Regions from separate parts of the Bradyrhizobium cedriense genome, predicted to be linked through region 1. Evidence: predicted binding sites of a transcription regulator. Region 1 holds the regulator's gene; each other region holds the start of a gene.
What was found. The regulator HrcA, encoded in region 1, represses chaperone genes, less so after heat shock. The targets are predictions, from matches to a motif close to GTTAGCACTCNCNNNNNGNGAGTGCTAAC.

Region 1 (5,094 bases):
CGCCGGCGTCTGGTCGGGGCGGGCGTAGATCAGGTCGAACGAATAGCGGTCGAACGAGCGGCGCGCGATGGCGACGGCCTCGAGTGCCTCGCGGGCGCTGTGCATCCGGCCCAGCGCCTTCAACGAGGCATCGTCGAGCGCCTGCACGCCGAGCGACACGCGATTGACGCCGGCGGTGCGATAGCCGGCGAAGCGCGTGGCTTCGACGCTGGTCGGGTTCGCCTCCAGCGTGACTTCGACGTCGCTTGCGACGGACCAGTGCTTGCCGATCGCATCGAGCACGGCACCGACGGTTGCGGGCTGCATCAGGGACGGCGTGCCGCCGCCGAGGAAGATCGAAGTGACCTCGCGGCCCGGCGCGCGCTCGGCGGTCGCGGCGATCTCGCGCGCGAAGGCGGAGGCGAAGCGGGCCTCGTCGATCGCGGCGTGGCGGACGTGGCTGTTGAAGTCGCAATAGGGGCACTTCGACAGGCAGAACGGCCAGTGCACGTAGACGCCGAAGGCTTCGGATTCTTGTTTTGACGCGTTTTCCTGGCGCGAACCGGTATCCACTTCGCTCGAAAACGCTCTAGCGCGGCTCAAGGCAGATCTCCGCCAGTTTCACGAAGGCGCGGGCGCGGTGCGACAGGCCGAGGCCGAGCGGCGGCAGGCCGTGCTTCTCGATGCTGGTCATCTCGCCGAAGGTGCGGTCGTGGCCGTCGGGCAGGAACATCGGATCGTAGCCGAAGCCGGCATTGCCGCGCGGCGGCCAGACCAGCGTGCCGTCGACGCGCGCCTCGACCTCTTCGAGATGATGGTCGGGCCAGACGACGCAGAGTGCCGAGACGAAATGGGCTCTGCGCTTGTCGGCAGTCGTCGCGCCGCGCTCCTGCAGCAGGCGCTCGATCCGCGTCATCGCCGCATTGAAATCCTTGGCGGGGCCGGCCCAACGCGCGCTGTAGATGCCGGGCGCGCCGTCGAGCGCGTCGACCACGATGCCGGAATCGTCGGCGAAGGCGGGAAGCTTCGCTGCCTGCGCCGCCGCAATCGCCTTGATCGCGGCGTTGCTGCGGAAATCGGTGCCGGTCTCGTCCGGCTCGCCCAGGCCGAGCTCGCCGGCCGACACCGCCTCGATGCCGTACGGCGCAAGCAGCTCCCGCATCTCGGCGAGCTTGCCGGGATTGTGGGTCGCGATGACCAGCTTGTCCGTGATTCGGCGGTGCATGGCCTATTGACTACGCCACAGCCAGTTTCTGCAAGTCCACCAGACGCGCGACGCCCTTGCGGGCCAGCGTCATCAGCGCCAGGAGCTCGGCTTCGGTGAACGGCTCGCGTTCCGCGGTGCCCTGCACCTCGATGATGCGGCCATCGCCGGTCATGACGAAATTGGCGTCGGTCTGGGCTTCCGAATCCTCGGCATAGTCGAGATCGAGCACCGGCGTGCCGTTGTAGATGCCGCAGGAGATCGCGGCGACGTTGTCGCGCATCACGTTGGCCTTGACCATGTTGCGCGCCTTCATCCAGTTGATGCAGTCGGCCAGCGCGACCCAGGCGCCGGTGATCGAGGCCGTGCGCGTGCCGCCGTCGGCCTGGAGCACGTCGCAATCGACCGTGATCTGGCGCTCGCCGAGCGCTTCGAGATTGATGATGGTGCGAAGCGACCGGCCGATCAGGCGCTGGATCTCGACAGTGCGGCCGCTCTGCTTTCCGGCGGAAGCCTCGCGGCGGGTCCGTTCCGAGGTTGCGCGCGGCAGCATGCCGTATTCGGCGGTGACCCAGCCGCGGCCCTGGCCCTTCAGCCACGGCGGCAGACGGTCCTCCAGCGTGGCGGTGACCAGCACGTGGGTATCGCCGAATTTCACCAGGCACGAGCCTTCCGCATATTTGACCACGCCGCGCTCTAGCGTCACGGGGCGCAATTCGTCGGGCGCACGGCGGCTTGGCCGCATGGGATTCCTCCAAAACTCACGGAAAAAGGCTGTTCGCGGTGCTTGTAGGTGGGGCGAGGGTGGCCGGCAAGGTTTTTTCACCCCTGTTACGGAGGCCGCAAACGCAACGCTTGTCAGAAGCGCCCGGGATCGACAAATTACGAGCATCTGAGAGGAGTTACCGTCTGTGGCCCATCACGATCCGATCCATCTGATCGCGCCGCGCGCAGGCCTTGCCCAGCTCAACGAGCGTTCCCGCGACATCTTTCGTCAAATTGTCGAAAGCTATCTCGCGACCGGTGAGCCGGTCGGCTCGCGCAATATTTCGCGCCTGATCGCCACGCCGCTGTCGCCGGCCTCGGTCCGCAATGTCATGTCCGATCTGGAGCAGCTCGGACTGATCTATGCGCCCCACACCTCCGCCGGCCGGCTGCCGACGGAACTCGGCCTGCGTTTCTTTGTCGATGCATTGATGCAGGTCGGCGATCTCAACGAGGCCGAGCGGCAGTCGATCCAGAGCCAGCTCTCCTCCGTCGGCGAAGCGCAGTCCGTCGAGGCGGCGCTGGACCAGGCCCTGATGCGGCTGTCGGGCCTGACCCGTGCCGCAGCCGTCGTGTTGACGCCAAAATCCAATGCGCGGTTGAAGCATATCGAGTTCGTCCGCCTGGAACCGGAGAAGGCGCTGGTGATCCTCGTCGGCGAGGACGGCCAGGTCGAAAACCGCGTGCTGACGCTGCCCCCCGGAGTTCCTTCCTCGGCGCTCGCCGAGGCCGGCAATTTCCTCAATGCCCGCATCCGCGGCCGCACGCTGGCCGAGGCGCGGCTCGAGCTCGAGACTGCTCTCGGCGCGGCGCGCGCCGAACTCGATCAGCTGACGCAAAAAGTGATCTCGGCCGGCATCGCCAGCTGGTCCGGCGGCGAGAACGAGGATCGCCAGCTCATCGTCCGCGGCCATGCCAATTTGCTCGAAGATCTGCACGCGCTGGAGGATCTGGAGCGGGTGCGTCTGCTGTTCGACGATCTCGAGACCAAGCGCGGCGTCATCGATCTGCTCGGCCGGGCCGAAACCGCTGAGGGTGTGCGCATCTTCATCGGCAGCGAGAACAAGCTGTTCTCACTGTCGGGGTCCTCCACCATCATCTCGCCCTATCGTGATGCCGCCGGGCACATCGTGGGCGTATTGGGCGTGATTGGCCCGACGCGGCTGAATTATGCCCGCGTGATCCCGACCGTGGACTACGCCGCCCGCATCGTCAGCCGCCTCCTCGGCGGCTGATCGGCCAGGCTGCCGATCACGGGCGCTTGATTTTCGCCGTCTGAAGCACGATATCCGGGCCAGAAAAATCCCTTTAGCCAAGTTCGAGAAGTGAGCCGATGACTGATCACGAACGGCAACCCGAAGACACGACAGCGCCGACCGGCGAGCCCGTGGTCTCGAAGCCCTACATCATGCCTGATGATCCCGAGCCCGGTTCGGTCGAAAGCTTGCAGAAGGAAGCTGCCGAGGCGCGCGACCGGATGCTCCGGACGCTGGCCGAGATGGAAAATCTGCGCAAGCGCACCGCCAAGGAAGTCGCCGATGCGCGTCTCTACGGCATCACCGGCTTTGCCCGTGACGTGCTCGACATCGCCGACAACCTCCAGCGCGCGCTCGATGCCGTCCCGGCGGAGGCGCGCGCCAATGCCGATGCCGGCCTGAAGGGGCTGATCGAAGGCGTCGAGCTCACCGAGCGCTCGCTGCACAGCGCGCTCGAGAAGCACGGTGTCAAGAAACTTGATCCCCAGGGGCAGAAGTTCGATCCGAACTTCCATCAGGCGATGTTCGAAGTGCCCGATGCCTCGGTGCCGTCGGGCACCGTCGTGCAGATCATGCAGGCCGGCTACACCATCGGTGAGCGCGTGCTGCGCCCGGCGCTGGTCGGCGTCGCCAAGGGTGGCGCGAAGGCTGCGCCGGCGGCCAACAACAATGAGTCGAGCGGCGCGCCGAACTGATCGATCCTCATCGTGCGCAACGCGGCCGGGTGAGGGCTCTCTCCTTTGGGAGAGCCTTCGCTGTTGAGACAGCCCGCTCCCCGGCCCTGCCCCGCGAGGGGGGAGCGCATCTCGCTTGCGGATGCAGCTATCCCTTCGGCTGGATCCCGTCGCGCACGGCGCGGAAGCGGGTGAAGGCGGCGGACCACTTGTCGCGCGGGGCGCTGGCGACGATGCGCAATGATGCGCCTCCAGTCGAGAAGCGGATCCACTGCACCACGGTCACGGGCACCTTGTCCTTGCCGCTGACGCCATCGATCCGGGTCTCGAATCCCTGCTGTCCGTTGATGCGGATCGGCTCCGACATGGTGACGCGCGACTCACGCACGCCGGGAATCTGGAGCGCCGCCTCCTGGGCGAAGCGAGCGCGGTCGTCAGCCTGTTGCGGGGTGGCGCCGATCACACCGAGGATCATGAACGGCTTCGACTCGTAGCCCGTGCTCTCGTCGCCGTCGGCCAGGATGATGCTGCTGCCCGGCGCCAGGGTCCGGACGTCCTTGAAGTCGGCGAGATCCGTGATCTTGAACGGCATCAGCGCGATCTGCTCTTCGGCCGAGACCTGCTTGCGGGTGACGGCGCTCGCAAACATCTGCCGCACCGCTTCATCCGTGTAGATCTTCGTAGCATTCTCCGGAATCTGCACCGCGACATAGCCGGAGAAGCCCGCACCGGGCACGATCATCGAATAGCGTTTCACCGGGGTATCGCCGGCCTTGCCGCTTTCGGTCGTGAAATAGGCGAGACCGGCGGGGGTCTCGATCTTGTCCTGCTTGACGCCATTGGTCCCGGCCGGATTGGAGTTGAAGGCGCCCACGACCTCGCCATAGGCGGCCGGCGGTAGCTCGGTGATCAGCACCTTGACGTTGCCGTCCTCGCTCTCGAAGCCCGGGAAGGTTTTTGCCGTGCTGAGGCCGATCAACGGCACCATGCCGAGACGCAAGCCAGGTGGGAAGACGGCGTCGGCGGCGAGGGCCGGAAACGTTGTTGCGGCGAGGAGGGCGAGCGCGGCGAGGGGGCGGATCAGCTTCATGGGCACTCTGATTGGTTCACATTGAGGCCGTTCGATGGTCGGCGACCGGGCCGCTTTGTCGCGCGAAGCAGCGGCGCCGGCTGTCCGGCCAGTCCGTCTTTTAGCGGGTTTGGCCTTGCCGCAACA
Region 2 (5,094 bases), on a different contig from region 1:
CATCGTCGTGTTCCGAACGCCAAGGGACACCTCGGTCGAATACGTCAAGCGCGTAGTCGGGCTGCCCGGTGACCGCATCCAGATGCGGCAGGGCCGGCTCTTTCTCAATGAGAAGCCGGTGACTCGCGTCGCCCTGAGGGAGACGGACGGCGAGGTCGCCTGTGGCACCGACGATGCGAAAGTCAGGAATTGGCGCGAGACGCTGCCGAACGGCGCGTCCTACGTGACGTACGACTGCGCCGACGACGGCTATCTCGACAACACCGACGTCTTCACGGTGCCTTCCGGCCATCTGTTCACGCTCGGCGACAACCGCGACAATTCCAGCGACAGCCGCATGCCGACGATCGGCTTCGTGCCGATGGACAACCTCGTGGGCAAGGTGACCCGGATCATCTGGTCGCTCGACGAAGACGGCGAGCCGCGCTTCGAGCGGTTGGGGAAGGTGGAGTGAGGCGGTTCCGTCGCCCATCACCTCGCGCCGTCATTCCGGGGCGGCGCGAAGCGCCGAGCCCGGAATCCATTGATCCGCAAGCTCAGCTCGCAATTTGCGGATACAGGTCGGATCCATTGAGGATTCTTCTCCTCAATGAGCCGAACCTTCCAGTCCCGCCGCCACTTCTTCAATTCCTTTTCGCGTTTGATGGCCGTAGCGGGATCATCGTAGATCTCGAACCAGACCAGCCTGTCAACGGAGTAGCGCTTGCTGAACCCTGCGACGACTTTGTTCTTATTGTTCATGGATGCGGCGGATGATGTCGTTCGTCACGCCGATGTAAAGCGTGCCGTATTTCTTGCTTGCGAGGAGGTAAACGTAATAGGCCATGAGTAAGCGGTGAAATGGATTCCGGCTCGCGACTTCGTCGCCCCCGGAATGACCGATTGTGCTACTGTTGCGTGTGGCAGGCAAAACAAAAACCCCGGCATCGCTGCCGGGGTTTCGCATGTCTCGACCGTACCTGAGAGGCTGGACTTAGAAGTCCATGCCGCCCATGCCGCCGCCCGGGGGCATCGCCGGGCCGGCGCCGCCCTTCTTGGGCAGCTCGGCGACCATGGCTTCCGTGGTGATCAGGAGCGCGGCAACCGAGGCTGCGTTCTGGATCGCGGTGCGGACCACCTTGGTCGGATCGATGATGCCCTTCTTGACGAGGTCGCCGTACTCACCGGTCTGGGAGTCGAAGCCGAAAGCATACGACTTGTTCTCCAGCACCTTGCCGACGATCACCGAGCCGTCTTCACCGGCGTTGATCGCGATCTGGCGGGCGGGAGCCGACAGCGCCTTGCGCACGATCTCGACGCCGGTCTTCTGGTCGTCGTTCTTGGTGCGCAGGCCCTTGAGCTGCTCGGAAGCACGGAGCAGGGCGACGCCGCCGCCCGGGACGATGCCTTCCTCGACAGCCGCGCGGGTCGCATGCATCGCGTCATCAACGCGATCCTTGCGCTCCTTCACCTCGACCTCGGTCGCGCCGCCGACGCGGATCACCGCGACGCCGCCCGCGAGCTTGGCGAGACGCTCCTGGAGCTTCTCACGGTCGTAGTCCGAGGTGGTTTCCTCGATCTGCGCCTTGATCTGGGCCACGCGCGCCTCGATGTCGGCCTTCTTGCCGGCGCCGTTGACGATCGTGGTGTTCTCCTTGTCGATCATCACCTTCTTGGCGCGACCGAGCATGTTGAGCGTGACGTTCTCGAGCTTGATGCCGAGGTCTTCCGAGATCGCCTGGCCGCCGGTGAGGATCGCGATGTCCTGCAGCATGGCCTTGCGGCGATCGCCGAAGCCCGGAGCCTTGACGGCCGCGACCTTCAGGCCGCCGCGCAGACGGTTCACGACCAGGGTCGCGAGGGCTTCGCCCTCGACGTCCTCGGCGACGATCACCAGCGGCTTGCCGGTCTGCACCACGGCTTCCAGCAGCGGCAGCAGCTCGTTCAGCGAGGAGAGCTTCTTCTCGTTGATGAGGATGTAGGCGTCGTCCATCTCAACGCGCATCTTGTCGGCGTTGGTGACGAAGTAGGGCGAGATGTAGCCGCGGTCGAACTGCATGCCCTCGACGACGTCGAGCTCGGTCTCGAGCGACTTGGCTTCCTCGACGGTGATGACACCCTCGTTGCCGACCTTCTTCATGGCGTCGGAGAGGAACTTGCCGATTTCGGCATCGCCGTTGGCGGAGATGGTGCCGACCTGGGCGATCTCGTCGTTCGAGGTGACCTTCTTGGAGTTCTTGACGAGGTCCGCCACGACGGCTTCGACCGCGAGGTCGATACCGCGCTTGAGGTCCATCGGGTTCATGCCGGCGGCGACCGACTTGGCGCCTTCGCGGACGATCGCCTGGGCGAGCACGGTGGCGGTGGTGGTGCCGTCGCCGGCCGCGTCAGCGGACTTGGAGGCGACTTCGCGCACCATCTGCGCGCCCATGTTCTCGAACTTGTCCTCGAGCTCGATCTCCTTGGCGACGGTGACGCCGTCCTTGGTGATGCGGGGAGCGCCGAACGACTTGTCGAGCACGACGTTGCGGCCCTTCGGACCGAGGGTGACCTTCACCGCGTTGGCGAGGATGTCGACGCCGCGCAGCATCTTGTCGCGCGCTTCAACCGAGAATTTGACTTCTTTGGCTGCCATCTGGATTTTTTCCTTGGAATGTTTGACTGGATGGAGTGCGGGCCTGTTAGGCCGCCTTCTTCTTGGACTCGCTGACCTCGAGAACGCCCATCACGTCGCTCTCCTTCATGATCAGCAGGTCCTGGCCGTCGATCTTGACCTCGGTGCCGGACCACTTGCCGAACAGCACGCGGTCGCCGACCTTCAGGTCGATCGGGATCAGCTTGCCGGACTCGTCGCGGCCACCCGGGCCCACGGCGACGACTTCGCCCTGGGAGGGCTTTTCCTTGGCAGTGTCGGGAATGATGATGCCGCCAGCGGTCTTCTCTTCTGCGTCGATGCGCTTGACCACGACGCGGTCGTGAAGCGGACGGAATTTCATGCAGTCCTCCTAAACATTTGCACGAGTTACGGATTTTGAGATTGTTAGCAGTCGTTGCCCGCGAGTGCTAGCACGGGCGAAGCTGAAATAGGGCAGGAATTTTGCGGGGGCAAGGGTTTGTAGCAGAAAAATTAGCACCCCAAAGCGTGGACTGCCAGAATCCCTTCGCCATCGTTAACCGGCGCCGGAGCCGTATTAGCACGGAGTGGGATCTGCTGCTAAAGCATTGAATTTCAACAGCTTGTTAAACTTTTGGGCTTGAGATGAGTTGTCAGTTTGCGTCACATTTCTCACATGTGAGCGCATCTTTTCCGGGTGGCTCCCGGGGCACCGATCCAAGCCACCCCTGAATGCGCTCCTGCAAAGGAGGTTTGGCATGGGACTGCGCGTTGGGGGCGTTTCCGACGATTTCCGGAAACAGATGCTGGGTTACGGGCTGACGACGGCACAAATTCTGTACCGGATGCCGGATCATCCCTCGCTGCTCCAGACCTACGTCTGGCAAAACTACGACATGTTTCCGAAATTTCCGGCGCTGAAGGATTTCCTGGCGTTCTGGCAGGAGAAGCTCGACGGCCCGCTCCATTCGGTCACCGTGGCGCATTCCAAGCTGATCAAGCCGGCCGAGCTGCGCGCCGTGGATGGCGTGTTCCGGCTGCACTGAGGCAGGGATCAGACGCCACCGTTGCAATAGCGTGTCCACATGGCGCGATAGGCGTCGTCCACCGCTCGCGCATATGAGACTGGGTTGCCGAGGGCCGCAGCGTTGATCTGGCTGGGCAGTTCGCGTCGCAATTGATCGAGGTCGCAGATTCGCGCCGCGCGGCTGGCTGCGATGTCGACATACGCCTCATCGCTATCCGCCACCCAGTCCGGTAGCCCAAGCGCGCTGAGAATGGCGCCGGCCGCACGGCTGGGCAGACTGTTCCCGAGCTTCGCCACCACAGGCACGCCCATCTGCAAGGCTTCCAATGTGCTGACGCCGCCGTTCTGTGGGAATGGGTCGAGGGCAATGTCGATACGATTGAACGATGTCAGATGTTCGTCCCGCAGCGTGGCTCCGAGCAGATCGACGCGACTGGCCGGCAGTCGGCAAGCCGCAAATCGTGCCAGCAGCTTGTCGCGGACCAGTTGATCGTCCAGTGCAACATCCTTGATCAGCAGTCGCGAGCCGGGGACCCGCTCGAGAATCCTGGACCAGACGGCCGCGGCCTCGTCCGAAATCTTGCTGATGCGGTTGAACACACCGAACGTCACGAAGCCGTTCGAGAGAGCCGGCGCCCGCGCCCGCGCAATCCGCCCCGGCAGCGGCGCGAGCGTCACGAAGCACGGCAGGTCGACGACGGTCTCCGCAAAAAGATGCCGAACCGCAACCGGAATCGCGACGGGGTCCGAGAACAGATAATCGATCGTCGGCAGCCCGGTGCCGGTGCCATGGCCCCATCCATGGACCTGGATCGGCGCCGGCTTGCGCGCAAACACGCCGAGGCGGTTTCCTCTGGTGTGGCCGGACAGATCGATCAGGATATCGACATGATCGGCGCGAATCTGAGCGGCGAGACGATCGTCGGTCCATTGCGCGGCGTCGCGCCAGCGGTCGGCGATCCCCTGAAATTCGCTTGTCGTCGCATCCACTTTCGAAGAGCAAGAGTAGCACACGATTTCGAACCGTGCCCGGTCATGGTGTTGCAGGACCGGCTTGAAAATGAACGCGGCCGAATGCGCATTGAAGTCCGACGAGACGTAGCCGAGCACGAGACGGCGGTTCGGATCCCGGTTGTTGCCATGCGGTGCCGCCGCTTCTGAAGCGATCTTCGCTCCGATCCGCTCCCACCAGACTCGCCGCGCTTGCTGATGCTGTTCAACGCTGGCGTTCGGCGCGAAATCGAGCGTGAATATCTTGCTGGAGATCGCGCTCTGCAGGTCGGACCGGATGTCGAGAGCTCTGTCGAAGCTGTCGAGGGCTTCGTCGACCCGGCCCAGCCCGGCGAGGCAAAGGCCCAGCACCAGGTGGGCTTGATCTGAATCGGGAGCGATTGCGAGAGCCCTCTCGCAATCGGACAATGCCTCGGCAATTTGCTGGGTCTGGAGCAGGACATTGGCACGCCAGAGCCACCCG
Region 3 (5,094 bases), on a different contig from region 1:
GGCCAGTGTCACCTCGACATCCTGGCCCTTCAGGCTCTTCAGGAAGTCGGTTGCACCGTCGAGCTTGACCTTGACCGCGATCGCTTCCGGCGAGACGTCGGTGAAATCCTTCGGCTGCGGCGTGATGCCGTCGTCGGAAGTCTGGTTGTCCAGAAATTCCCTTTCACTGAGATCGGAATTGTCGGAGGAGGTGACCTCGGTCACCGCCTGGCCGATCGCGATCTGGCCGCGGAATTCGAACGTGTCGCCGGACTGTTTGCGCAGCAGCTTGACGCTGACTGGCGACTTCTCATTGATGCTCTGCGTCGTTCCCGTCAGCGTCTGGCCCGCGACCTGGAGATTGACGACGAAGCGGTCCTTGCGGTCGGAATTCTTCGCGAGCGGATAACAGACGTCGAGCACCGCCGCGGTGACCGTCTTGCCCTGGCGCGTCTCCTTCAGGATCACGTCGGCATTGCCGTCCATCAGCCCGTCGAGCGAGGTGAAATAGCGTGTCTCGGTTCCGCCCGGCGCCGCGGCCTTTGGTGACAGCTTCATCTGCGCGGGCGCGGGGTGCGGCGAAACGGTGAGCAGGGCCGCCAGCACGGCTGTCGAACAAACCAGAAGCGCACGCATTGATGGATCCTCGCGCAATCGAATCGGCGCGCCACCGTAGTGGGTTTTGCGCGCAGGTTGAATCGGAAAGCGAACGAGCAGGGTGGGCAAAAAAGAAGGCCGCCCGGAGGCGGCCTTCGCAACACTGTCTTGCTTGGGAGGCTTAGAAGCCGCCCATGCCGCCGCCGGCTGGCATGGCGGGCGGGGCTTCCTTCTTCGGCGTCTCGGCAACCATGGCCTCGGTGGTCACCAGCAGGCCGGCCACGGAGGAGGCGTCCTGGAGCGCGGTGCGCACCACCTTGGCGGGATCGATGATGCCCTTCTCGACCATGTCGACATAGTCCTCGGTCTGGGCGTCGAAGCCGAAGGTCTCGGACTTGTTCTCGAGGATCTTGCCGACGACGATCGAACCCTCCACGCCCGCGTTCTCGGAGATTTGGCGGATAGGGGCTTCCAGCGCCTTCAGCACGATGTTGATGCCGGCCTGGACGTCCTCATTGGCGTTGGTGAGACGGCCGACCGCCTTCTTGGCGCGGAGCAGCGCGACGCCGCCCCCGGGGACGATGCCTTCCTGCACAGCGGCGCGGGTGGCGTTGAGCGCGTCCTCGACGCGGTCCTTCTTCTCCTTGACCTCGATCTCGGTGGCGCCGCCGACGCGGATCACCGCGACGCCGCCAGCGAGCTTGGCGAGGCGCTCCTGGAGCTTCTCGCGGTCGTAGTCCGAGGTGGTCTCCTCGATCTGGGCCTTGATCTGGCCGACGCGGGCCTCGATCTCGGGCTTCTTGCCGGCGCCCTTGACGATCGTGGTGTTCTCCTTGTCGATCACCACCTTGCCGGCGCGTCCCAGCATCTTCACCGTGACGTTCTCGAGCTTCATGCCGAGGTCCTCGGAGATCAGCTGGCCGCCGGTGAGGATCGCGATGTCCTCGAGCATGGCCTTGCGGCGATCGCCGAAGCCCGGCGCCTTGACCGCCGCGACCTTGAGGCCGCCACGCAGGCGGTTGACGACCAGGGTGGCCAGCGCCTCGCCCTCGACGTCCTCGGCGATGATGACGAGCGGCTTGCCCGACTGCACCACGGCTTCCAGCACCGGCAGCATGGCCTGCAGGCCCGAGAGCTTCTTCTCGTGCAGGAGGATGTAGGCGTCCTCGAGCTCGGCGGTCATCTTCTCGGCGTTGGTGACGAAGTAAGGCGACAGATAGCCGCGGTCGAACTTCATGCCCTCGACGATGTCGACCTCGGTTTCGAGCGACTTGTTCTCCTCGACGGTGATGACGCCCTCGTTGCCGACCTTCTGCATCGCCTGGGCGATCATCTTGCCGATGGCGGCGTCGCCATTGGCCGAGATGGTGCCGACTTGGGCGACCTCGGAGGAGGCGGCGACCGGCTTGGCGCGCTTCTCGATGTCCTTGATCACGGCTGCCACCGCGATGTCGATGCCGCGCTTGAGGTCCATCGGGTTCATGCCGGCGGCGACCGCCTTTGCGCCTTCGCGCACGATGGCCTGGGCCAGCACGGTCGCGGTGGTGGTGCCGTCACCGGCGAGGTCGTTGGTCCTGGAAGCGACCTCGCGCACCATCTGGGCGCCCATGTTCTCGAACTTGTCCTCGAGCTCGATCTCCTTGGCGACGGTGACGCCGTCCTTGGTGATGCGGGGCGCGCCGAAGCTCTTCTCGATGACGACGTTGCGGCCCTTCGGGCCGAGCGTCACCTTGACGGCGTTGGCGAGAATGTCGACGCCGCGCAGCATGCGATCGCGCGCGTCTCCGGAAAACTTGACGTCTTTGGCAGCCATGTCTGCAATCCCTCGTGTTTCGTGATGTGTCTGCCGCTTGTCAGTTGCACCAATTCCGGGACTCGTGGAGCGAGCCGGGTGGAACGATGGATGCCCGGATCGCGCGATCCGGGCATGACATTCAGCGGCTGTTCAGGCAGATGGCCCTAGGCCAGCACGCCCATGATGTCCGACTCCTTCATGATCAGGAGCTCTTCGTTGTCGATCTTGACCTCGGTGCCCGACCACTTGCCGAACAGCACGCGGTCGCCGACCTTGAGATCGATCGGAATCAGCTTGCCGGTCTCGTCGCGGCCGCCCGGGCCGACGGCGACGATCTCGCCCTGGGAGGGCTTTTCCTTGGCGGTGTCGGGAATGATGATGCCGCCCTTGGTCTTTTCCTCGGCGTCGATACGTTTGACCACGACACGGTCATGCAGCGGACGAAATTTGGATTTAGCCATGACGTTTCCCTTTGGAGGCTCGCTTCGGAAGTAGTGGAAGTCGGTGGGGCGGCGCTTCCGTCCACCCCCTCCTCGAGGACTGAACGGCGCGCTTAGCAATCGGGCTTTCCGAGTGCTAATAGTGGGCCCGGAAATATGGCTTGGCCGCGATCCTGTCAAGCAAAGGTGGTTAAGCGATTGTTGAGGCGGATATAGGATGGTGGCATTGGAAACTCGTTCGGGGCGCCGGCGCATACAAGGACGTCATTGCTCCGGCAGCGGTTTTGCGCTTGGCTGCGGGAGGGGTGCGGCCATGGTTTTGTTCGGGGGGAATGCCATGATCAGTTCGGCTCACGCGCGCACGGTTGCCAATCTGGCAGCCGCCTCTTGTCTGGCGCTGTTGCTGGGCGCCTGCGGCGGTGGCATGAGCCTGCCGTCCTTCTCGTCGTCCTCGCCGCCGCCCGAAGCCGAGCCCGGTACAGCTCCGGAAATGCCCGCCACCATCCGCGCCGACGAGATCGTCGGTCGCTGGGGTCTCGCCTCGTTCCAGAACCCGGCCGACCGCGCCCGCACCGAGGCCGCCGCCCGTGCCCAGTGCAAGAACCCCTATGTGATCACTGCCGGTTCCTCCGGCGGCGTGATCATGCATCTGGCCGACCAGGCGACACCCCAGGAGCTGCGGCTGAAGGGCTCGCCGAGCGGCAAGAACTACATCGGGCCCGCCGGTCCCACGCCGGGCGACCAGGACCGCGAGATCATCTCCTTCGACGGCCGCGTCCTGATCACCCGCTTCATCGACAAGGACGCCGCCACCCGCTACGGCAACATGGTCTACGTCCGCTGCGCGCCGCGGGCATGATCGTTGTGATTGTCGTTCCGGGGCGGTCCGCAGGACCGAACCCGGAACCTCGAGATTCCGGGTTCGATGCTGACGCATCGCCCCGGAATGACAGCTTCAGATGAAAAACAAGAAACGCCGGCTCTCGCCGGCGTTTTGCTTTTTCCGTGATCCGCGTCCGCTCAGTCGAACAACGCGTCGATGTCGTCCTGGGAGGCATGGCCGACTTCGCCGGCGAGCTTCGGGCCGTTGAGGAGCTTCTCGTCCTCGCTGCGGTTGTCGACCTGCGCCGGCACATGGGCCTTGATCGCGTCGACGCCACCCCAGATGTCCATCATCGCATTGATGTGCTGCTCGATGAACTTCATGGTGGTCATGACCTTGCTGATGCGCTGGCCGGTCAGGTCCTGGAAGTTGCAGGCTTCGAAGATCGAGATGACGCGTTCCTGGATGTCGTCGGCGAGCCGCTTCTGCTGATCGGCCGAGTCGACCTTGGACATTGCGCTGGCGGCCTGGTCGATCGATTCCGCGGCTTCGAGAATTTGCTGGGTCGCCTGCTCGGTGCCGCCGACCACCGCGCCGAGCTCGCCATTGACCTTGGCCATCTCCCCTCCGTCGAAGCTCTTGCCGTGCAGCGTCGCGATCTCGCGCTTGGTGCGATCGATGGCGTCATGGATGAGGTCGAGCTCGACCTTCAGCTTCTCGCACTGCTCGATCTGTGCTCGGTAAGTGTCGAGCATGGTACGCGCTTCAGCGAGCTCGTGGGCCGTCGAGGCGTCGATCGCCGCCATGGCCGCGCTTCCGGACAGCGGCGCCGCGGCGACGCCCTTCGCCATCTGTGCGCGGATCGCGCGCAGCTCGGCCATGATCTCGCTGTGCATCGGGGGTGCCTCTTCAGCCACGTCTAGAATGGGCATCTCGCCACCGACGATATCTTCGACACGAAAACGTTTGCGGTGAACAGCCATCAGGATACTCCCCCCACCTCACTCACGCGCCTTTGTAGGCAGAAGCGATTTAACACGAGGTTCACAACCGGAACTGTCGGGGGCGGCTGCGTGCGACGCTGCGCAAAGAAGCGATTAACCATGTATGCGCGGCGTTCATCGAAAATAAACGCTGATCGCCAAATTGCGCCGCCGCTCGCGACGTGGTGAATCCAAAAGCCCGTTTCGTTTACCAAACAAAACGGCTTTTGCTCTTTATTGACCACGTCGCGGGCGCCGTCCAGCCGGGCACCTTCCAACGGCGCATGCGATCCAGACGAAACAGTACAGAGTACGTCGATGTTCAAGAAAATGTCCGTCGCGCTGCTCGGCAGCGCTTGCAGCTTCATTGCCGGCGTGAACGGCGCCAGCGCCTTCGACAACAGCGTTCCGAACGATCCGCCGGCGGTGCTCTATGCGCCGCAGGTGCCGCCGGCGCCGGTGCGCGTCGCCTCCAAT

Region 2: the regulator HrcA is predicted to act here: its motif matches at 3,019-3,047, upstream of groES (co-chaperone GroES).
Region 3: the regulator HrcA is predicted to act here: its motif matches at 2,924-2,952, upstream of ACYCVF_RS21580 (co-chaperone GroES).

Annotation. Positions count from the first base shown of each region.
Region 1 covers NZ_JBTSWB010000004.1:116,235-121,328, forward strand. Annotated here, with positions in the region: gene hemW (radical SAM family heme chaperone HemW) at 1-552, opposite strand, end outside; gene rdgB (RdgB/HAM1 family non-canonical purine NTP pyrophosphatase) at 569-1,204, opposite strand; gene rph (ribonuclease PH) at 1,215-1,928, opposite strand; gene hrcA (heat-inducible transcriptional repressor HrcA) at 2,095-3,183, shown strand; gene grpE (nucleotide exchange factor GrpE) at 3,282-3,899, shown strand; gene ACYCVF_RS17275 (hypothetical protein) at 4,027-4,968, opposite strand.
Region 2 covers NZ_JBTSWB010000001.1:1,296,437-1,301,530, forward strand. Annotated here, with positions in the region: gene lepB (signal peptidase I) at 1-454, shown strand, start outside; partial or broken gene ACYCVF_RS06170 (GIY-YIG nuclease family protein) at 537-826, opposite strand; gene groL (chaperonin GroEL) at 974-2,614, opposite strand; gene groES (co-chaperone GroES) at 2,661-2,975, opposite strand; gene ACYCVF_RS06185 (usg protein) at 3,352-3,639, shown strand; gene ACYCVF_RS06190 (O-linked N-acetylglucosamine transferase, SPINDLY family protein) at 3,648-5,094, opposite strand, start outside.
Region 3 covers NZ_JBTSWB010000005.1:60,574-65,667, reverse strand. Annotated here, with positions in the region: gene ACYCVF_RS21590 (hypothetical protein) at 1-615, opposite strand, end outside; gene groL (chaperonin GroEL) at 758-2,389, opposite strand; gene ACYCVF_RS21580 (co-chaperone GroES) at 2,536-2,832, opposite strand; gene ACYCVF_RS21575 (hypothetical protein) at 3,149-3,670, shown strand; gene ACYCVF_RS21570 (protein phosphatase CheZ) at 3,832-4,617, opposite strand; gene ACYCVF_RS21565 (hypothetical protein) at 4,617-4,943, opposite strand; gene ACYCVF_RS21560 (L,D-transpeptidase) at 4,936-5,094, shown strand, end outside.